Regions from separate parts of the Comamonas flocculans genome, predicted to be linked through region 2. Evidence: riboswitches for the same ligand, from Rfam matches in the RefSeq annotation. Region 2 holds a riboswitch; each other region holds the start of a gene.
What was found. Region 2 has a riboswitch for thiamine pyrophosphate ahead of FOZ74_RS13780 (purine-cytosine permease family protein). Riboswitches for the same ligand answer to the same signal wherever they lie in the genome.

Region 1: another riboswitch for thiamine pyrophosphate. It lies ahead of thiM (hydroxyethylthiazole kinase); the one in region 2 lies ahead of FOZ74_RS13780 (purine-cytosine permease family protein).
Region 3: another riboswitch for thiamine pyrophosphate. It lies ahead of thiC (phosphomethylpyrimidine synthase ThiC); the one in region 2 lies ahead of FOZ74_RS13780 (purine-cytosine permease family protein).

Annotation. Positions count from the first base shown of each region.
Region 1 is NZ_CP042344.1:1,331,592-1,339,030, reverse strand. It holds gene FOZ74_RS06505 (LPS-assembly lipoprotein LptE) at 1-207, shown strand, start outside; gene holA (DNA polymerase III subunit delta) at 221-1,285, shown strand; gene FOZ74_RS06495 (sensor domain-containing protein) at 1,369-3,900, shown strand; gene FOZ74_RS06490 (NAD-dependent protein deacetylase) at 3,917-4,765, shown strand; TPP riboswitch at 4,803-4,901, shown strand; gene thiM (hydroxyethylthiazole kinase) at 4,892-5,710, shown strand; gene thiE (thiamine phosphate synthase) at 5,707-6,354, shown strand; gene FOZ74_RS06475 (hypothetical protein) at 6,388-6,657, opposite strand; gene FOZ74_RS16295 (class I SAM-dependent DNA methyltransferase) at 6,654-7,439, opposite strand, start outside.
Region 2 is NZ_CP042344.1:2,880,684-2,888,122, reverse strand. It holds gene FOZ74_RS13795 (uroporphyrinogen-III C-methyltransferase) at 1-618, shown strand, start outside; gene FOZ74_RS13790 (heme biosynthesis protein HemY) at 631-1,896, shown strand; gene fdxA (ferredoxin FdxA) at 2,008-2,337, shown strand; TPP riboswitch at 2,366-2,458, shown strand; gene FOZ74_RS13780 (purine-cytosine permease family protein) at 2,524-3,810, shown strand; gene thiD (bifunctional hydroxymethylpyrimidine kinase/phosphomethylpyrimidine kinase) at 3,893-4,747, opposite strand; gene FOZ74_RS13770 (FAD-dependent oxidoreductase) at 4,979-6,097, shown strand; gene thiS (sulfur carrier protein ThiS) at 6,094-6,291, shown strand; gene FOZ74_RS13760 (thiazole synthase) at 6,295-7,113, shown strand; gene thiE (thiamine phosphate synthase) at 7,110-7,439, shown strand, end outside.
Region 3 is NZ_CP042344.1:1,726,692-1,734,130, reverse strand. It holds gene FOZ74_RS08405 (TonB-dependent receptor) at 1-2,116, shown strand, start outside; TPP riboswitch at 2,178-2,288, shown strand; gene thiC (phosphomethylpyrimidine synthase ThiC) at 2,367-4,247, shown strand; gene nadC (carboxylating nicotinate-nucleotide diphosphorylase) at 4,325-5,206, shown strand; gene nadA (quinolinate synthase NadA) at 5,211-6,350, shown strand; gene FOZ74_RS08385 (chorismate-binding protein) at 6,408-7,439, shown strand, end outside.

The DNA of each region.
Region 1 (7,439 bases), 1.5 Mb from region 2:
GGGCTGTCGGTCCATTTTCGGCTTCGGGACCAGCGCGGCGGCGTGTGGATAGGCGACACGCGCCTGGCGCGCACCGAGGACGTGAGCTACAGCGAATCCGTCTCGCTCGCCAAGGAATCGGAAGAGGCGCTGCTTTACCGCAACATGCAGATGGACCTGGTGCAGCAGATCGTGCGCCGCCTGGCGGCGGTGAAGGCGCCGCGCTAGCCGGGGGCGCGCCATGCAGCTTGCCCTGAACCAGCTTGACGCCCACCTGCAAAAGGGCCTCAAACCCCTGTACCTGCTGCATGGCGACGAGCCCTTGCTGCAGCAAGAGGCGCAGGATGCGATCCGCACCGCCGCACGCGCGCAGGGCTATGCCGAGCGCAGCAGCTTCACCGTGAGCGGTGCGCACTTCGATTGGGGTGCGGTGCTTGCGGCGGGCGGCAGCTTGAGCCTGTTTGCCGACAAGCAGGTTATCGAGCTGCGCATTCCCGGCGGCAAGCCGGGCAAGGACGGATCGGCCGCGTTGCAACAGATCGCTGCCGCCGCGCAGGGCAACGACAGCACGCTCACCCTGATCAGCCTGCCGCGCCTGGACAAGGCCACGCGCACCAGCGCCTGGTTCAGCGCGCTGGAAGCCGCCGGCGTCGGCATCGCCATCGAGCCCATCGCGCGCGAGCAGCTGCCGCGCTGGATCGCCGAGCGCCTGGCCGTCCAGGGCCAGCGCGTGGCGGCCGGCAGCGAGGGCCAGCACACGCTGCAATTCTTCGCCGACCGCGTCGAGGGCAATCTGCTGGCGGCGCACCAGGAAATCCAGAAGCTCGCACTGCTGTATCCGCCGGGCGAACTTTCGGCCGGACAGGTCGAATCCGCCGTGCTCAACGTCGCGCGCTACGACGTGTTCCAGCTTGCCGAAGCGGTGCTCGCCGGGCAGGTGGGGCGGGTGCAGCGCATGCTCGACGGCCTGCGCGCCGAAGGCGAGGCCGAGGTGCTGGTGCACTGGGCGCTGGCCGAGGACATCCGCCAGCTTGCGCGGGTGCGCGCCGCCATCGACGCCGGCCGCCCCCTGGGCGCCGCGCTGCGCGAGGCGCGCGTCTGGGGCAAGAAGGAGCGCCTGTACGAGCGCCTGCTGCCGCGACTGAGCGCGCGGCGCCTGGCGCAGCTCTTGATGTCCGCGCACCGCGTGGACGGCATCGTCAAGGGTTTGAAGATACCCGACTGGCCTTCCGACCCCTGGCTCGCGCTGGCGCGCCTGGCGCAGCAGCTCGCCCGAGTGGCGCAGGGCGAGGCCGCCAGGGGCTAGTGCGCCGCCTGGCGCGGGCGATGGCCTCCGGTCGGTGTTTGTGCTCTGGCAAACGCCGGCGGTCGTTGGTATCCTGAGCAGCCATGAGCGATGCACCGTTGCCGCCGCCTGCCGACGACGGCCCCGACGCGCCAGCGCGCGGTGGTCGCAGGCAGGCGCTGCTCGCGCTGCTGCAGCAGGCCGGGCGCATGGCGGGCCTGGGCGTTTGGGAGATCACCACGGGCCGGGGTGTCACGCTCTGGACCGACACCTGCAATACCCTGCTGGGCCTGGCGCCGGGCAGCCCGGTCGATGCCGGGCTCATCGACACCCATGTGGCGCCGCCCTGGCGCGCCGAGCTGCGTGCGCGCCTGCTGAGCGGCCTGCGTGCGGGGGCGTCATGGTCCATGCCGCTGCAGATCCTGCGCGCCGACGGGCGCCTGTTGTGGGTGCTGGTGGCCGCCGAGCCGGCGCTGGAAAACGGGCGCGTGCGCTGCCTGCGCGGCATCCTGCAGGACATCGATGAGGCGCGTCGGCGCGAAGAACAGCTGCGCGAGTCCGAACGCCATCTCTCGCACATCTTTCGCATGGTGCCGCTGCCCATGGGCATCTCGCGGCGCAGCGACAACAAATACCTGCTGGTCAACCCCGCCTGGGAGGCGATGACCGGCATCCACCAGGAAGAGACCAGCGGCCTGAGCGCGATCGAGATGGGCCTGTACGACCCCGAGGACCGCGCGCGCATGATCGCCGCCATCGATGCCAAGGGCCAGCTGGACAACCACGAGATCAAGCTCTACATCCGCGGCGGCCAGCAGCGCACCGTGGTGCAGTCGATACGCGAGCTCGACTACCACGGGGAGCCCTGCTGGCTGTTCTCCGCGCACGACGTGACCGAGCGCATCCGCAACGAAAAGCGCATCCGCGAGCGCGAGGAGCTGCTGTCACTGACCGTCTCGGCCGCGGCACTGGGTCTGTGGGACTGGGACCTGGTCAGCGGCCAGATCACCGGCGATGAGCGCTGGCGCGCCATGCACGGCCTTGCGCCGGGGCGCGGCCCCTGGGCCTGGCCGGCCTGCAGCAGCGGCATCACCGAGGCCGACCTGCAAGCCATAGAGCAGGCGGCGCAGGCCCATGGCGAACACCCGACGCAGCCCTTCGACCAGACCTGGCGCGTGGTGCTGGGCAGCGGCGCGGTGCGCTGGATACGCAATCTGGGCAAGATCGTGCGGCCCGACGGCCAGGGCCCCGGCCTGCGCATGCTGGGCGTGAGCCTGGACGTGACGCAGCAGCTCGAGCAGCAGGAGCAGCTGCGCCACCTGGCGCACTACGACGTGCTCACGCAGCTGCCCAACCGGCTCAAGCTGGCCCAGCACCTGCAGGAGGAAATGGCGCTGGCGCGGCGCAGCGGCTCCCTGCTGGGCGTGGTCTACCTGGACCTGGACCGCTTCAAGCCGGTCAACGACACGCTGGGCCACGACGTCGGCGACCAGCTGCTGGTGGGCGTGGCGCGGCGCCTGGGCGCTGCGCTGCGCAGCGGCGACCGCACCGCGCGTCTGGGGGGCGATGAATTCATCATCCTGTTGCCCGGCCTGAACAGCCGCGGCGACTGCGAACGCAAGCTGCGCCAGCTGATGCAGCGGCTGTGTCGCCCCTACATGCTCGGCGTGCACCAGGTGCGCGTCACCGCCAGCATGGGCTACACGCTGTACCCGCTGGACACGCCCGACGCCGACGCCGACACCCTGCTGCGCCACGCCGACCAGGCCATGTACCAGGCCAAGCAGGCCGGGCGCAACCGTTTTTGCAGCTTCGACGCGCTGCACGCGCGCGACCAGCAGGAGCAGCAGGCGCGGCTGCAGCACTTGGAGCAGGCGCTGCAGCGGCGCGAGTTCGCGCTCTATCTGCAACCCAAGGTGCACGTGGGCACGCGCCAGATCGTCGGCGCCGAATGCCTGATCCGCTGGAACCATCCGCAGGACGGCGTGCTCTCGCCGGCCGCCTTCCTGCCCGCACTGGCCGGCAGCGCGCTGGAGATCGCCTTCGATCGCTGGGTCTTCGACGAGGCCCTGCGCTGCATCGGCCGCCTGCAGGCCGCCGGCTGGCCGCTGGCGCTGAGCGTGAACATCTCCGCCCAGTACCTGCAGCACGAAGGCTTTGCACAGTGGGTGCTGCAGTGCCTGGAGCGCTATCCGCAGGTGGATGCTTCGCTGATCGAGCTGGAGATCATCGAAAGCGCCGCGCTCTACAACATCGAGCACGTCTCGGCCGAGCTCACGCGCCTGCGCGCCAAGGGCATGCGCGTGGCGCTGGACGACTTCGGCACCGGCTATTCGTCGCTGACCTACCTGCGCCGCCTGCCCATGGACGCGCTCAAGATCGACCAGAGCTTCATCCGCGACATGCTCAGCGACCCCGACGACATGACCATCGTGCAGAGCATCATCGGCCTGGCGCAGGCCTTCCATTGCGAGGTGATAGGCGAAGGGGTGGAAACCGCCGAGCAGGCGTGCGAGCTGCAGCGCCTGGGCTGCGCGCTGCAGCAGGGCTACCACTGGGCGCGCCCGATGCCGCTGGACGCCTTTCTGGAATGGGCGCGCCAGTACGCGCCGGCCCAGGGGCAGGGCGCGCGCTGAGCGCGCCGCCTCGGCGATGTCCGACGACGTGCAGGCGCTGGCCGCACTGCTGCGGCGCCATCCGCGCCTCGTGGTGCTGACCGGAGCCGGCTGCAGCACCGAAAGCGGCATCCCCGACTACCGCGATCTGCAGGGCCAATGGAAGCGTCCCGCGCCCATGAGTTTCCAGGCCTTCACGCGCGAGGCGGCGGCGCGTCAGCGCTACTGGGCGCGCTCCCTGGTCGGCTGGCCGCGCATCGCCGCCAGCCGCCCCGGCCCCGCGCACGTGGCGCTGGCGCAGCTGGAGGCGGCGGGGCGGGTGGCTCTGCTGGTCACGCAGAACGTGGACGGCCTGCACCAGGCGGCTGGCAGCCGACGGGTCATTGACCTGCATGGCCGGCTGGACGCGGTGCGCTGTCTGACCTGCGGCCACACGCTGGCCCGTGCGGATTTCCAGGCTCGGCTGCAGTCCGCCAATCGCGGCTGGTTGCCGGCGCACCTGCCACCCGACGTGCGTAGCGCCCCCGACGGCGACGCCTGTCTGGAGGGACTGGACTTTTCCAGCTTCGTGGTGCCCGCCTGCCCGGCCTGCGGCAGCGGCGTGCTCAAGCCCGACGTGGTGTTCTTTGGTGAAAGCGTGCCGCGCGAGCGGGTGCAGGCAGCGATGGCCGCGCTGCGCGAGGCCGACGCGCTGCTCGTCGCCGGTTCCTCCCTCATGGTGTTTTCCGGCTATCGCTTCGCCCGGGCCGCCGCCGAATGGGGCAAGCCCCTTGCCGCGGTCAATCTGGGGCGCACGCGTGCCGATGAATTGCTGGCACTGAAGCTGCGCCAGCCGGTGGGGCAGGCGCTCGGGCAATTGGCCGCGCTGCTGGAAGCGGGTGTCTGACCGCGCACTGCGCCGAAGCACACTGCACTAAGATCGCCCCTTTGACGCGGGGTGCACGGAGCTGGTCCGTGCTGAGAGCACACCCGTTGAACCTGATCCAGATCATCCTGGCGTAGGAACGTCCTCATGAGCCCCTCCCCGTCTTTCGATTCCCTGCAGCCGCGGCAGTTTGCCGATGCCTTGCACGCCCTGCGCGAGCGCGCGCCGCTGGTGCAGTGCCTGACCAACATCGTCGTCGCCAACTTCACCGCCAACGCGCTGCTGGCGGCTGGCTGCGCCCCTGCCATGGTGGACAACGCGCGCGAGGCCGAGGGCTTTGCCGCGATCAGCGCCGGCGTGCTGGTCAACCTGGGCACGCCGTACGAGGAGACCGCACAAGCCATGCGCGCGGCGGTGCGCGGGGCAGAGGGCGCAGGCGTGCCCTGGGTGCTCGACCCCGTGGCCGCGGGCGCCGTGCCCTGGCGCACCTCCATCGCGCTGGAGCTGTTGGGCGCGCACCACCCGGCCGTTGTGCGTGGCAACGGCTCGGAAATCCTGGCGCTCGCCGGCGGCCAGGGCGGCAAGGGCGTGGAATCCACCGCCGCAGCCGACCAGGCGGTCGATGCCGCCGTGATGCTCGCGCGCACGCACGCCTGCGTGGTGGCGGTGAGCGGCGCCGTCGACCAGATCACCGATGGCCAGCGGCTGGTGCGCATCGCCAATGGCCACCCGCTCCTCACGCGCGTGACCGGCGCGGGCTGTGCGCTGGGTGCGTTGATGGCGGCGTTTGCGGGCGTCACGGGCGATGCGCTGCTGGCGGCTGCGGCAGCCACCGCGCTGCTGACCGTGGCGGCGGACGGGGCGGCGCAGTCCAGCCACGGCCCGGGCAGTTTTGCCGTGGCGCTGCTCGACGAGCTGCATGCGCTCACGCCCGAGGCGCTGGCCGCGCGCCTGAAGCTCGCATGACCGCACCGGCGCGCGCGCCGCTCGACCTGCGGCTGTACCTCATCACCGACACTGGCCTGTGCGGCGCCCACGGCGTCGCGCGTACCGTGGCCGAGGCCGTCGCGGCGGGCGCGACGCTGGTGCAGCTGCGCGAGCCGCACGGCAGCGATGCCGAATTCGTCGCGCTCGGGCGCGCGCTGGCGCAGGTGCTGGCAGGCAGCGGCGTGCCGCTGATCGTGAATGACCGCGTGCACCTGGTGGCCGAGATCGGTGCCGATGGCGCGCACGTGGGCCAGGGGGACATGGGTGCGGTGCAGGCGCGCCGCCTGATCGGCCCTGCGCGCTGGCTCGGCCTGTCGGTGCAGACACCGGCCCACTTGCAGGCCGCGTTGGCGCTGCCCGCAGGCACGCTGGACTACCTGGGCGTGGGCCCGGTCTGGGCGCAGCAGACCAAGCCCGATGCGGCGCCCGCCGGCGGCCCCGAAGTTCTGGCCGACATCGCCCGCGCCAGCCCCTGGCCCTGCGTGGCGATTGGCGGTATCGACATCGGCCGCGTGGCGCAGGTGCGCCGCTGCGGCGCGGCGGGCGTGGCGGTGGTATCGGCCATCTGCGGCCAGCCGGATGTGGCGGCGGCGACGCGGCGGCTGCGCGCGGCCTGGGGCTGAACGCCACCTGCCGGTCAACCGCCGGGTTTGGGCTCAGGATTCTTCCCAGAACGCCTCGATCAGCTCGCCCTGGGCGTCCAGCAACCACCACTCGATCACCACGTCCTGCCGAGCAGTGCCAAAAAACCCGAAGCCTCCACGCCGGGCCCCCAGGCGCGGGCAGCGCCACAGCGTATCGCCCGGCTGCATCATCGCCAGCACGTCGCGGCGCAGCGCGGGTGGCACCTGCGGATCGTGCACATCAACCTGATGGTCTTCGCCGTCTCCGATTTCGGAAGGCGTTGCGGGGCGGGGGCGGGTCATGGCGCACTTTCGGTTTGGGTGCGCTGCCGGTTCAGCGCCAGCAGTCGGCGCAGGATGTCCTCGTCAGGCATGTCGTTGCGCCAGTCCGTCCAGCCGTAGACGGCGGCCACGGCAGCATCGAGTTGCGCGTGCGCCTGCGCGAGCCAGGCGGGGCGCAGGTTGTAGAGCTTCGTCAGCGTGCGCGCCTTGAGCGCCTTGGCGTCGGCTTCAGAGAGGCCGGGGCGCGGCGCCATGCGGTCGGGGTAGGGCGAGGTGCTCATGCCCAGCGGCACCACCTCGGGCAGGCCCTGAGTCCATTCGGGCGGGTTGAGCCAGTTTCTGCGCAGCGCGTCGAGCCGGTGCGCGGCGCAGGCGATGGCGCAGGCGTGTTCGCGCAGCGTCGCCGGGGCGGTTGCGGGTGATTTTGAATTGATAGCTGGTTGCGCTTGACTGGCAAGGGCTGGAGGCTGATTTGGCTTGAAATTCTCGAAAGGAACTTCAGGCAGGTCGGCGGGGATCAGCGCGCCGCCTTCGATGGGCTCGGTGCGCTGGTGGGCGGTGTCTGCGGGCGCGAGGCCGACGGGGAAGGGGAAGGTTTCAAAGCAGGTGGTGGGGGTGTAGCGCGGGCGGTCTTCCAACGAGGTGCCCATGCGCAGCGACCAGAGCTCGTGCATGCGGCTGTGCAGGATGCCGAAGGTGGTGTCGTCGGCGCGGGCGATGGCGACGCAAAGGTTCTCTGGAATTTGGCACGCGGGCAGCCACGCGAACAGGCGGTGCTTGGCGACCATGGGCGTGACGATCAA
Region 2 (7,439 bases):
CACCAGCGCGTGGAGCGCGCCGCCCAGCCGCGCCTGGCGCCGGTGCTGCGCGCGCTGGAGCAGGACACCGAAAACCTGGAGCGCGCCAGGGTCACCGACACCGCCGGGCTGCTCGGGCGCCTGGACAACCTGGTGCGCCAGGTCGACGAGCTTGCGCTGAGCAACGACGTGGCCCTGGCCAGCGACATGCGCCCCGCGGGGGCCTCCGTCACCCGCGCGGGCGCCGATGCCGCCAGCGCCCGGCCGGCCTGGCAGGCGGCGCTGCAGACCCTGTGGAGCGGCGTGCGCGACCAGGCGCTGAGCCTGGTGCGCATCAGCCGCGTGGACCGGCCCGACGCGGTGCTGCTGGCGCCCGAGCAGGCCTGGTTCCTGCGCCAGAACCTGAAGCTGCAACTGGCCAATGCGCGCCTGAGCATCCTCGCGCGGCGCCTGGACAACGCACGCACCGAGCTGGCCGCGGCGCAGCGCGGCTTCGTGCGCTACTTCGACGCGAGCGGGCGGCGCTCCCAGGGCTTTCTTGCCGCGCTGCAGCAACTGCAGGCCAACCTGCACGACACCGAAATCCCCCAACCCACCGACACCTATTCCGCGCTCGCCACCGCGGCGGCCGGTCGCTGAGCGGGAGCGGACATGCGCGCGGCACTGTGGTTCCTGGCACTGTTTGGCGCGGCCGTCGCGGTCGCGGTGTTTGCGGGCAACAACCAGGGCACGGTCACCGTGTTCTGGCCGCCCTGGCGCATCGACCTGTCACTGAACCTGGTGCTGGTGCTGCTGTTTGCCGGCATCTTGCTGATCTACGGCGCGCTGCACGGCCTGTCGGCGCTGCGCGAGCTGCCGCGCCAGGCGCGGCGCTGGCGCCAGCAGCAGAAAGAGCGCGCGATGCACGGCGCGATGCTCGACGCCATCGCGCAGCTGCTGGCCGGGCGCTTCGTGCGTGCGCGCAAGGCCGCGCAGGCGGCACTGGTCCAGCAGGAGGCGCTGGCCGCGGCGGACAACCCGCCCCCGCACGGCGGCCAGCTGCGCACGCTGGCGCACGTGGTGGCGGCCGAAAGCTCGCACGCGCTGCAGGACCGCAGCGGCCGCTCCGAGCACCTGGCGCTGGCGCTGGAGGCGCTGGGTGAACACCCCGACAGCGCCGGGCAGGAGCTGCGCGAGGGCGTGCAGCTGCGCTCGGCGCGCTGGCTGCTGGACGAGCGCGACGCCGAAGGCGCGCTGGAGCGCCTGGCCGCCCTGCCCCAGGGCGCGGCGCGGCGCACGCTGGCGCTGCGCACGCGGCTGAAGGCCGCCCGCCTGGCCGGGCGCACGCGCGACGCGCTGGAAACCGCCCGCCTGCTGGCCAAGCACCGCGCCTTCTCGCCCGAGGTCGCGGCCACGCTGGTGCGTACGCTGGCCACGGCGCTGCTGGACGAGGCCCGCGACGACAGCCAGCTGCACGGCGCCTGGCAGGCGCTGGAGCCGCAGGAGCGCACCATGCCCGAAGTGGCCATCCACGCCGCCCGGCGCCATCTGCAGCTCGGTGGCAGCGCAGCCCAGGCCCGCCAGTGGCTGCTGCCCGCCTGGGAGCAGTACGACACGCTGCAGGAACACCAGCGCCACAAGCTGGCGCTGGCTCTGGAAGCCGGGCTGGACGGCATGGACGGCCACTGGCTCGGCCTGATCGAGGCGCGCCAGCGCGCCCAACCACGCGACGCCGCGCTGCAATACCTGGCGGCCAGCGCCTGCCGGCACATGCAGCTGTGGGGCAAGGCCGAGCAGCTCTACAGCGACGCCGGCCAGAACGCCAGCGCCGCCGGCCTGCGCGCGCGCGCCTGGTGCCAGCTGGCCGAGCTGGCCGAGCGACGCGGCGACGCGAGCGCCGCGGCCCAGGCCTGGAAGCGCGCCGCGCAGCTGCATTGAGAAGCCGCTTCACTCTTTTTCCATTGCGCTGATAGGGACGGCCCGCGGCCGGCCCCTGCCAGCGCCACCTAAAATCAGAGCGTTGATTCGTTCCCCCTTGCTGGTAGTGCCATGACCCACGTCGTCTCCGACAACTGCATCAAGTGCAAATACACCGACTGTGTGGACGTTTGCCCGGTCGACTGCTTCGTCGAAGGGCCCAACATGCTCGTGATCAACCCGGACGAGTGCATAGACTGCGCCGTCTGCGTGCCCGAGTGCCCGGCCAATGCCATCTTTGCGGAAGAGGATGTGCCGGCCGATGAGCAGCACTTCATCGCGCTCAACGCCGAGCTGACCAACGCGCCGGGCTGGAAGACCCTGGCGCGGCGCCACGAACCCATGCCGGACGCCGACGAATGGAACGGCGTGCGCGAAAAGCTCAAATACCTGGAGCGCTGACGGCGCGCTGCGCCACTGGCCTACAATCGGCCGCTGCTGGGGGTGCCGAGCGATCGGCTGAGACAGTCCCTTTGAACCTGATTGAGATCATCCTCGCGCAGGGAAGCACGCTCACGACACGGCTGCGAATTCTTCGCCACTGCTTTCTTGTGCGGCTGCCCGCGCGCACGCACAAGGAGCATGCCAGTGAGCACACCATCACCCGCCCGCGCGGCAAACAATGAAGCCCTGACACCGCTGGCCAGCGGCGCACGCGCCTTTGGCTGGCGCGACCACGCCTCGCTGTGGTTCAGCCTGGGCGTGGGCCTGCTGGTAATGCAGGTGGGCGCCTACCTGATACCGGCGCTGAGCACGCGCGAGGCGCTGGCGGCCATCGTCGTCGGCTCCCTCATCGGCGCGGGGCTGCTGGGCTGGGTCGGCAAGCTCGGCTGCGACAGCGGCCTGGCCAGCGCCGGGCTGATGCACGTGGTCTATGGCCGGCGCTTTGCCAGCCTGCCCATCGTGCTCAACATCGTGCAGCTGCTGGGCTGGGGTGCGTTCGAGCTGGTGGTGATGCGCGACGCCACCGTCGCCATCGGCCGGCAGGCGGGCATGCTCACCAGCAGCCAGGGGCCGCTGCTGGCCACGCTCGCCTGGGGCGCGGTGGTGCTGGCGCTCATCAGCGGCTCGATGGTGGCGCTGGTGCGCAAGCTGATCGCGCGCATCGCGCTGCCGCTGGTGGTGCTGTCGCTGTTGTGGCTGAGCTGGCAGTTTTCCGGCATGGCGCAGGCGCAGGGCTTGAGCGCGCTGTGGGAGCGCAGCGGCGACGGGAGCATGGGCGCGCTGTCAGCCATCGACCTGGTGATCGCCATGCCGGTGTCCTGGCTGCCGCTGGTGGCCGACTACGCGCGCCACGGCAGGAGCGGGCGCAGCACGCTGCACGGCACCTGGCTGGGCTACGCGATCGCCAACATCTGGTGCTATGGCCTGGGCGTGCTGGTGGCGCTGGTGCTGCCCAGCGAAAACCTGGTGACCGCGCTGCTGCTGGCCCAGGGCGGCCTGATCGCGCTGTCGCTGATCCTGATCGACGAGATCGACAACGCCTACGGCGACGCCTATTCCGGCTCGGTGTCGCTGCACAGCCTGCAGCCGCGCTGGAGCATCCGCCGCTGGGGCGTGGTGATGGCGCTGGCCTGCACCGGCTTTGCGCTGGTGCTGCCGATGCACAGCCTGGAGCCCTTCTTGCTGCTGCTCAGCTCGGTCTTCGTGCCGCTGTTCGGGGTGATCCTGGGCCGCCTGGCCTTTGGCGTGCCGGCGGCCGCACTGCTGTCGCGGGCGCGCGCCGTGCACTGGGGCGCAACGCTGATCTGGCTCGTGGGCATCGCCTTCTACCACGCGGCGCCGCGCTTCCTGCCGGCGCTGGGCAGCTCGGCGCTGCCCACGCTGGCGCTGTGCTTCGTGCTCGCGCTGCTGACCCGGCGCCCAACAAAATGAGAGCTGCCAGCGCTTTCCAGCCAAGGTTTTACAAATGAAAACTATCGCAAACCCTTTGCTGGCCTGCGCCAGCAGCTATCAATCAGCTAGTCTGCACGATATGCTGAAGCCGCGGCGCATAAGCGTGGTTCAGCGGCCCGTGCCCCTGGCCGGTGCGCACCCGGGCCCCCGCGGTGATCGCGCCCAGGATGTAGCCGCGCGCGTGGCGCACCGCCTGCGCCAGCGGCTGGCCCTGGGCGAGGAAGGCGGCAATCGCCGACGACAGCGTGCAGCCCGTGCCGTGGCCGTTGTGCGTGGCGATGCGCGCCGACTCCAGCCGCTCTTGGCGGCCATCGGCCGTCGCCAGCACGTCCACCACCCAGTCGCCGGGCAGATGCCCGCCCTTGAGCAGCACCGCCGGCGCGCCCAGCGCGCGCAGCGCCTGCGCCGCACTGGAGAGCGCCGGCACGCCGTCGATGCCGTGGCCCAGCAGCAGCGCGGCCTCGTCCAGGTTGGGCGTGATCACCTCGGCCAGCGCGAACAGCTCGGCCACCAGCGCATCCACCGTCTCGCGCGCTATCAGGCGGTCGCCGCTGGTGGCCACCATCACCGGGTCCAGCACCACGCGGCGCAGGCCGTGGCGGCGGATGGCGTCGGCCACCACGCGCACCACCTCGGGCGTGGCCAGCATGCCGATCTTGACCGCGTCCACGCCGATGTCCTGCACCACCGCGTCGATCTGCTCGCGCACCATCTGCGCCGGCACCGCATGGATGGCGCGCACGCCCTGGGTGTTCTGCGCGGTGATCGCGGTGATCGCCGTCATGCCGTAGCAGCCCAGCGCGCTGAAGGTCTTGAGGTCGGCCTGGATGCCGGCGCCGCCGCCGCTGTCCGAGCCGGCGATGGAGAGCACGCGCACGTAGCGCGGCGCGGCGGGGGTGGGTGCGGCTTGCGTCATGGCGGCAAATTATCGGGCAAGCCCGCAGGCGGCCCCGGGACGCGGCGCGGCAGAGCCCTTGCTCCAAAGCCCGCTTTTCGACGAAACGAGGGTGTCCCGGTCGGCCCAGGCGCCGGGGCCGATGAATTCCCTGAAGCGCAGGGCGCTCCATCACCCGATCCAGGCCCTGCCTGCCCGGGGGGGCTTCGCAGCGCGCCGTCTTGTCCCCGGATTTGACCATCCATGGACACGATGTACTTGCCCGCCCTCTCCCCTGGCCACGGCCGCATCGCCATTCTGGGCGCCGGCCTGATGGGCCGCCTGCTGGCCGTCGCTCTGGCGCGCGAGGGCTGGAGCGTGCAAGTGCACGACGCCGGCGGCCCCGAAGGCGAAGCATCGGCCGCGCGCGTGGCTGCCGCCATGCTGGCCCCGCTGGCCGAGGCCGCGGTGAGCGAGCCCGCCGTCGTGCGCATGGGGCGGTACGGCATGCGCCGCTGGCCCGAGCTGCTCGGCGATTTGGGCCGGCCGGTGTTCTTGCAGCAAAACGGCACGCTCATCGTCTGGCACTGGCAGGACGGCGCCGAGGCCGCCCGCCTGCGGGACAAGCTGGCGCGCACCCAGGCGCTGCTGCCCGATCTGCCCGCCGCGCAGATGCTGGATGCAGCCGGCATCGCGCGGCACGAGCCGGCGCTGGCCGGGCGCTTTCACGCCGGCCTGTACCTGCCGGGCGAAGGCCAGCTGGACAACCGCCAGCTGCTGGCCGCGCTGGCCACCCGCATGCAGGAACTGGGCGTGGCGACACACTGGCACAGCCGCAAGGCGCTGGCGGACTTTGCGCCGGGCAGCCCCGGCCAGCCCGACCTGCTGCTCGACTGCCGCGGTCTGGGCGCACGCGCCGACTGGCCCGCACTGCGCGGCGTGCGCGGCGAAGTCGTGCGCGTGCACGCGCCCGAGGTCACGCTGGCGCGGCCCACGCGCCTGGTGCACCCGCGCTACGCGGTCTACGTCGTGCCCAGGCAGGAGCACGTGTTCGTCATCGGCGCGACCGAAATCGAGTCCGACGACCTCTCCCCCGCCAGCGTGCAGTCCGTGCTGGAGCTGCTGAGCGCCGCCTACGCGCTGCACAGCGGCTTTGCCCAGGCGCGCATCCTCGAAGTCGCCACGCAGTGCCGCCCGGCGTTGCCCGACAACAACCCGGCGCTGCGCATGCCGGCCGCGCGCACGCTGCAGATCAACGGCCTGTACCGCCACGGCTACCTGATCGCGCCCGCCCTGCTGGACGTGGCGCTGCAGTTCATCCGCGAAGGGCGCTCCAGCCTGGCTGCGCAATTCGGCCTGCGCCTGCAAATGGGGCCGGAGACATCGCCATGAAAGTCACCTTGAACGGCCAGAGCGCCGAACTGCCCGAAGGCGCCCGTGTGAGTGACGCCATCGCCCACCTCGCGCCCACGCCGCCCTTTGCGGTCGCGGTCAACCTCCAGTTCATTCCCCAGTCGGCCTGGGCCAGCCAGCCTCTGCGCGCCGGCGACCAGATCGAAATCATTGCGCCCGTGACGGGCGGTTGAGCCATGTCCCACCCCGCCTCCCCCGACGACGCGCTCGTGCTCTACGGCGAGCATTTCTCCAGCCGCCTGCTGCTGGGCACCTCGCGCTACCCCTCGCCCGCCATCCTGCAGGCGGCCGTGGCGCGTGCGCGCCCGGCCATGCTCACCGCGTCGCTGCGCCGCCAGGGCGCCAAGCCGGATTCAGGCCGTGGTTTCTGGCAACTGCTGCAGCAGATGGGCTGCAGGGTGCTGCCCAATACCGCCGGTTGCCGCAGCGCGCAGGAAGCGATCACCACCGCCCAGATGGCGCGCGAAGTCTTCGCCACGCCCTGGATCAAGCTGGAAGTGATAGGCGACGACTACACCCTGCAGCCCGACACCCTGCAGCTCGTCGACGCCGCCCACGCGTTGGTCGAGGACGGCTTCAAGGTGCTGCCCTACTGCACCGAGGACCTGGTCGTCTGCCAGCGCCTGGTGGACGCCGGCTGCCAGGCCGTCATGCCCTGGGCCGCGCCCATAGGCACGGGCCACGGCCCGGTCAACCCGCACGGTCTGCGGCTGCTGCGCGAGCGCCTGGCCGTGCCCATGCTGGTGGACGCCGGCCTGGGGCTGCCGTCGCACGCCTGCCAGGTGATGGAGTGGGGCTTCGACGGGGTGCTGCTCAATACCGCGGTGGCGCTGGCCACCGACCCCGCGCAGATGGCCGGCGCCTTCGCCGATGCGGTGCAAGCCGGGCGCGCGGCCTTCCTGGCCGGCGCCATGCAGCCGCAAAAATCGGCGCAAGCCAGCACGCCGGTGCTTGGAACCCCTTTCTGGCACCAAGGCAGCGGGGCCGGCGCATGAACGAAGCCGCCATGCAGCAGGCCATCGTCTCGCAGCACCGCGCTCGCCTGGCCGGCTTCCCGGCCCAGCCCGTGCCCGCCGGGCATTCGATGGGCCCCCCCGTCCACCGCGCAGCCCTGGCCGCCTGCAGCGCGCTGGGCTTCATCGCCCCCGACGCGCTCGTCCTGGCCAGTGCCTGGCAGGCGCAGACCGACCGGCTCGGCCATTTCGACGCCGCGCGCTGGCCCAACGCACCGCAGGACTTCGGCCTGCAGCCGCGCCCGCAACCCCACGCCTTCGCGCCCTGCCCCAAGGCCCTGGGGCTGTACGCCGTGGTGCCGGACGCC
Region 3 (7,439 bases), 1.2 Mb from region 2:
CGCCGGCACCAGCTCCGCGCTGCAGGCCCAGACGGCGGTGCCTGCGCCGCGCCAGGACGCTGCCCAGACCCCGGCGCTGCCCGCGCTCACCGTGCGCAGCAAGTACGAGCGCGAAGACCTGCCGCTGCGCGCACCCGGCCACAAGGCCGCCTCCGGCGCGCGCCTGGGCATCCTGGGGGCCACATCCATCATGGAGGCACCCGTGCACGTCAACGCCTACACGCGCGAGCTGGCCGAGGACTGGTCGGCGCTGACGCTGCAGGACGTGCTGGAGAACGACCCCGCCGTGGTCTTCACCACCAACAAGTACCACCTGCTGCAGAACTTCAACCTGCGCGGCCTGGACATGGGCGCGATGGACATCGCCACCAACGGCCTGTACGGCATTGCCCCGGCCAATGCGGTGCCGGTGGAGATGTTCGAGCGCATCGAGGTGCTGCGCGGCCCCAACGTGCTGCTTTCGGGCATGCCGCCGGCTTCCAGCGTGGCGGGCACGGTCAACATGGTGACCAAGCGCGCACTGGCCGAACCGGTGGCCGACCTGACGCTGACCTACGGCACGCACGCGTACTTTCAGGCCCATGCCGACGTGGGCCGGCGCTTTGGCGAGGAGCAGCGCTGGGGGCTGCGCTTCAACGGCGTGTATGGCGCGGGCGAGATGGGCGCCCGGGACGAGACGCAAAAGCGCCGCGTCGGCGCGCTGGCGCTGGACTACCTGGGCGAGCGCGCGCGCTTCTCGCTGGACGTGTACGACAGCGAGAACCAGATCGACAACGGCAGCCCCGGCATGTTCAACTTCCTGGGCAACGCGGCGATTCCCGGCGTGGGCCGCCTGCTCGCTGCGCCCCAGGGCGACACCAACATGTTCCGCGGCACGCACGGCAAGTACGGCAACCGCGGCGCGCTGGCCCGCGCGGAGTTCGATTTCACGCCCGACTGGCAGGGCTATCTGGCCGTGGGCGGCTCCGAGGCCGATGGCCAGGGCCTGCTGTTCGGCACCCGCGCCTTCGTCACCGGCGCCGACGGCGGCACGCGCGGCGCGATCTACCACGTGCACGCCGCATCCGAAAGGCGCACGGCAGAGGCCGGAGTCATCGGCAAATTTGACACCGGCGCCGTGCGCCACCGCCTGCAGCTTTCGGCCAACGTGCTCAAGCACGAAGAGGGCTCGTACAACACCGCCTGCAACTACTGCTACGACACCAACCTGTACGACCCGGTGACGCCGGTCTTCCCCGCCGCGCCGGCCTGGGGCGGCTACACGACGAAGAACGCGTTCCGCTCCTTCGCCGTGGCCGACACCATGGGCTTTGCACATGACACTGTGCAGCTGACCGTGGGCGCACGCCACCAGGGCGTGAAGACCCCGCTGGTTGGCGGCAAGGCTTCCGATTACGGCAAAAGCCGCTTCTCCCCCATGCTCGCGGCCGTGGTGCAGCCCTGGGGCGATGGCGTCTCGCTGTTCGGCAACTACACCGAGGGGCTGGAGCCCGGCCAGGTCGTCGGCCCCACCTACGCCAATGCGGGCGAAGCCCTGGCTCCCCGGGTCACCAAACAGATGGAGCTGGGCGTGAAGCTGCAGGCCGGCGAGCTCACGCACACCATCAGCGCCTTCCGGATCAAGCGTCCCTCCTTCATCAGCGTGGATGCGGGCGCGGCCCTGCCCCTGCTGGCCGACGCCGGCGTGCAGCGCCTGCAGGGCCTGGAATGGAGCGTGTACGGCATGCTGACCCAAAACGTCTCGCTGCTCGGCGGCATCACCCACATCCGCTCGCAGCAGCGCAACACCGGGCGTGACACCTTCGGCACCCCTGAATGGCGCGCGCGCATCGGCCTGGACTGGCAAACCCCCGTGCAGGGCCTCAAGCTCGGCGCGCGCGTGATCCACACCGGCGCGCAATGGGCCGATTCGGGCAACAAACTGCGCATGCCCGCCTGGAGCCGGCTGGACCTGAACGCCAGCTACGCGACCAGGCTGTCCGGCATGCCCCTGCGCCTGAACGCCAGCGTGCAAAACCTGGCCGACCGCAACTACTGGATAGGCACCTTTGGCGACGGCTTCGTGATGCCTGGCGCACCGCGCACCTTCCGACTGTCGGCAACGGTGTCGTTCTGATCGGCCCGGCAGGCGGTGCGCAACCGGCGGGGGCAGGAACTGCCCGCCGTCGCCTATACTCGCGCCCGCTCCGGGGTGCACGAGACAGGCGTGCTGAGATGGTGGGCCTACCCACTGGAACCGCGAACTTGATCTGGTTAGTACCAGCGTAAGAAGAGCTGCAGTGAACATGTACCGTGCGCCTTGGGCGCATGCGCGCATGCCCACCGATTGCGGAGCATTCCATCCATTTTTGAGGAATGCACCGCCCATGAACGCTCCCGATTCTTTCCCGCAATTGCTCGCCCGCGCACGCGAGCCCTTTCCCTCCTCCAGCAAGGCCTACATCCCCGGCAGCCGTGCCGACCTGCGCGTGCCGGTGCGCGACATTCGCCTGACCAATGGCGAGACCGTCAGCGTCTATGACACCTCCGGGCCGTACACCGACCCGGCCGTGACCATCGACGTGAGACGTGGCCTGCCCAGCGTGCGCGGTGCCTGGATCGCCGAGCGCGGCGACACCGAAAGCTACGCGGGCCGCGCGCCCGAGGCGATCGATGATGGGCGCAAGGACGAGACCGCCGGGCAGCTTGCCGCGCTGCGCGAGCAGGCCGCGGGCTTGCAGCGCCAGCCCCGGCGCGCAAGGAGCGGCGCCAATGTCACGCAGATGCACTACGCAAGGCGCGGCATCGTCACGCCCGAGATGGAATACGTCGCGCTGCGCGAGAACGGCAAGCGCGAATGGATGCGCGCCTACCTCTCGGACGCCGCGCGCGAGCGGCGCCTGGCCGGCCACCCGCTGGGCGCGAGCCTGCCGCCAGTGATCACGCCCGAATTCGTGCGCGATGAAGTCGCGCGCGGCAGAGCCATCATCCCGGCCAACATCAACCACCCCGAGGTCGAGCCTATGGCCATCGGGCGCAACTTCCTCGTGAAGATCAACGCCAACATCGGCAACTCGGCCGTCACCTCCAGCATCGAGCAAGAGGTGGAAAAACTCGTCTGGGCCACGCGCTGGGGCGCGGACAACGTGATGGATCTTTCGACCGGCAAGAACATCCACACCACGCGCGACTGGATCGTGCGCAACAGCCCCGTGCCGATCGGCACCGTGCCGATCTATCAGGCGCTGGAGAAAGTGGGCGGCATCGCCGAGGACCTCACCTGGGAGGTGTTTCGCGACACGCTGGTAGAGCAGGCCGAGCAGGGCGTGGACTACTTCACCATCCACGCGGGCGTGCGCCTGGCGTTCATTCACCTGACGGCGCGCAGGCGCACCGGCATCGTCTCGCGCGGCGGCTCCATCATGGCCAAGTGGTGCATGGCGCACCACCAGGAGAGCTTCCTCTACACGCACTTTGAAGACATCTGCGACATCATGAAGCGCTACGACGTGGCCTTCAGCCTGGGCGACGGCCTGCGCCCGGGCTGCACCGCCGATGCCAACGACGAGGCGCAGTTCGCCGAGCTGCGCACGCTGGGCGACCTGACGCACATCGCCTGGAAGCACGACGTGCAGACCATGATCGAGGGCCCGGGCCACGTGCCCATGCACCTGATCGAGGCCAACATGAGCGAGCAGCTCAAGACCTGCCACGAGGCGCCGTTCTACACGCTCGGGCCGCTCACCATCGATTGCTCGCCGGGTTACGACCACATCGCCAGCGCCATCGGCGCGGCGATGATCGGCTGGATGGGCACGGCCATGCTGTGCTACGTCACACCCAAGGAGCACCTGGGGCTGCCCGATCGCGACGACGTCAGGCAGGGCATCATTGCCTACAAGATCGCGGCGCACGCGGCCGACGTGGCCAAGGGCCACCCCGGCGCGCGCTCGCGCGACGATGCGCTCTCCCAGGCGCGCTTCGAATTTCGCTGGCTCGACCAGTTCAACCTCTCGCTCGACCCCGAGACGGCGCTGGCCTTTCACGACGAGACGCTGCCCAAGGATTCAGCCAAGGTGGCGCACTTTTGCAGCATGTGCGGCCCCAAGTTCTGCTCGATGAAGATCACGCAGGAGGTGCGCGAATACGCCGCCGCCAAGGGCCTGGCCGATGGCGAGGCGATCGCCGACGGGCTGGCCGCCAAGGCCGACGAGTTCAAGCGCGGCGGCGGCTCGCTCTACGTGCCCGCGCCTGAAGCGGGGAGTTGAGCCGCCCTCACGGCCTTGCCCGGGAGCGAGGCACAATGCCCGCCCTTGGGGAACGGCCCCGCCATGATCCATCCGACATGAACGATACACCGCACTGGCGCTTGAATCCGGCCGAACTGACCGATCTGGCCGCAAGCGACGCCCGCCGCGCGCTGGCCGAGGACGTGGGCGGCGGCGACCTGACCGCCGCGCTCATCGCCCCCGACCAAACCGCCACCGCGCGCGTGCTGCTGCGCGAAGACGCGCTGCTCTGCGGCCTGCCGTGGTTCGAGGCCGTGGTGCGCCAGATGGAGCCGCAAGCGCGCATCACCCGCCTGGCAGGCGAAGGCGCGCGCTGCCGCGCAGGCAGCTTCGTGATCGAAGTGACTGGCAATGCGCGCGCACTGCTCACGGCCGAGCGCACGGCGCTGAACTTCCTGCAACTCTTGAGCGGCGTGGCCACGCGCACCGGGCAATACGTGGCGGCCGTCAAAGGCACGGCGGCGCGCATCGTCGATACGCGCAAGACCCTGCCCGGCCTGCGCCTGGCGCAGAAATACGCGGTGGGCGTGGGCGGCGGGGTGAACCACCGCATCGGGCTGTTCGACGCCATCCTGATCAAGGAGAACCACATCGCCGCGGCCGGTGGCGTGGCGCAGGCGCTGGCGACCGCGCGCGCGCAGGGCGAGCAAGCCAAGTTCATCGAGATCGAGGTCGAGACGCTGGCGCAACTGGACGAAGCCCTGGCTCACGGTGCGCAAATGGTGCTGCTGGACAACATGGACCTGCCCACGCTGCACGAGGCGGTGCGGCGCAACCGGGCGCTTGGCACGCGCGCGGCGGTGCTGGAAATCTCCGGCGGCGTGACGCTCGGCGGCCTGCGCGCGCTGGCCGAGACCGGGGTCGATCGCATCTCGATCGGCGCGCTGACCAAGGACGTGAAGGCGACCGATTTTTCCTGGCGCCTGATGAAGGATTGACGGCATGAGCGAACACCTGATCGACGTGGAATACGAGCAGCCCGTGGCGCTCGACGTGCAACGGGCGACGGAGGCGCTTTCCGCCTGCGACACGCGCCGCGCCTGGGCGCGCGTGCCACCCGAGCTCACGCCCGAGGAGCGCGATGCAACGAAGGAGCGCATCCGCCGCCTGCTGCGCGAGAAGAACGCGGTGATGGTCTCGCACTACTACGTGCACCCCGACCTGCAGGAACTGGCCGAGGAAACCGGCGGCATCGTCAGCGATTCGCTGGAGATGGCGCGCTTCGGGCGCGACCACGCCGCGCAGACGCTCGTCGTCTCGGGCGTGCGCTTCATGGGCGAGACGGCCAAGATCCTCTCGCCGGACAAGCGCGTCTTGATGCCCGACCTGGACGCCACCTGCTCGCTCGACCTGGGCTGCCCGATAGACGCATTTTCCGAATTCTGCGACGCGCACCCCGAGCGCACCGTGGTGGTCTACGCCAACACCAGCGCGGCGGTGAAGGCGCGCTCGGACTGGCTGGTCACGTCAAGCTGCGCGCTCGACATCGTGCGCGCGCTCTCGGCGGCCGGGCAGAAAATCCTCTGGGCGCCCGACCGGCACCTGGGCGAATACATCCGCCGCGAAACCGGCGCCGACATGGTGATGTGGAACGGCGCCTGCATCGTGCACGACGAATTCAAGGCCGTCGAGCTTGAACTGATGAAGGAGCAGCACCCGCGCGCCAAGATACTCGTGCATCCCGAGTCGCCCCCCGCCGTCATCGCGCTGGCCGATGCGGTGGGCTCGACCTCGGCCATCCTCGCGGCCGCCGCGCGCATGCAGGCGCCCGAGTTCATCGTCGCCACCGACATCGGCCTGATGCACCAGTTGCGCGCACGCAATCCGGGCAAGGTCTTCATCGAGGCGCCGACGGCGGGCAACGGCGCCACCTGCAAGAGCTGCGCGCACTGCCCGTGGATGGCGATGAACAGCCTGGCGGGCGTGGCGCGGGCGCTTCAGACGGGCAGCGGCGAAGTCCACGTCGACCCGGCGCTGGGCCTGCGCGCGCGCGTGCCCATCGACCGCATGCTGGCCTTCACCGCCGGGCTCAAGCAGGGCCATGCGCCCGGCGCGCTCGTCGCCGGTATCGGCGCGGCTTGATTTTTACTCTGTTATTAATAGCTGTTCGCGCTTGATGGGCAAGGGCTAGAGGCCGATTTGACTCAAAATTTTCCGTCCGCACGCATCGACTTCACCCAGCCTTTGGTGCCCGATGCGCCGCGCCTGCGCGCCGCGTTCGGCCCGCCGCGCGAGGTGCTGGTGGCGCACGCGCCGGGCGAGGTGCGCGCGCTGCTGCGCGCGGTGGACGCGGCCGCGCGCCAGGGCCGCTGGTGCGTGGGTTACCTGCGCTACGAAGCCGCAGCGGCCTTCGATGCGGCGCTCACGGCGCATGCGCCCGACGGGCCGCTCGCCTGGTTTGCCGTGCACGACGGGCCGCAGTCCTGGCCCGACGAGGCCGCATCCGGCGACGCATCGGCGCCGTACCAGATTCAATGGGCAAACGAGAGCGAGCGCGCCGCGTTCGACGCCGCCATCGCCCGCATCCACGCCGCCATCGCGGCAGGCGAGCTCTATCAGGTCAATCACACCGCGCCGCTCGTCGGGCGCCTGCAGGGCAGCCCCGCCGCGCTGTTTGCCGCGCTGCACCGCGCGCAGCCCGGCGGTTACGGCGCGCACATCGACGCGGGCGATGAACAGGTGCTCAGCGTCTCGCCCGAGCTGTTCTTCGACTGGCGCGATGGCCAGCACGGCGGCGAGATCCTCGCGCGCCCGATGAAGGGCACGGCCGCGCGCGGCGGCACGCCCGAGGAAGACGCGGCGCAGGCCGCACACCTGCGCGCCTCGCCCAAGGAACGCGCCGAGAACGTGATGATCGTCGACCTGCTGCGCAACGACCTCTCGCGCATCGCCACGGCGCACGGCGTGCGCGTGCCCGTGCTGTTCGCCACGCAGGCGCTGCCCACGGTCTGGCAGATGACCTCGGACGTGCGCGCGCGAACGCGAGCGGGGCTCGATCTGGTGCAGGTGTTCGCGGCGCTTTTCCCGTGCGGCTCGGTCACCGGCGCGCCCAAGGTGAGCGCGATGCGCATGATCCGCGCGCTCGAACCCCGGCCGCGCGGCGTCTATTGCGGCGCTGTCGGCGTAGTGCGCCCGCACGGCGCGGCGGACGCGCAAGGGCACTACCGCATC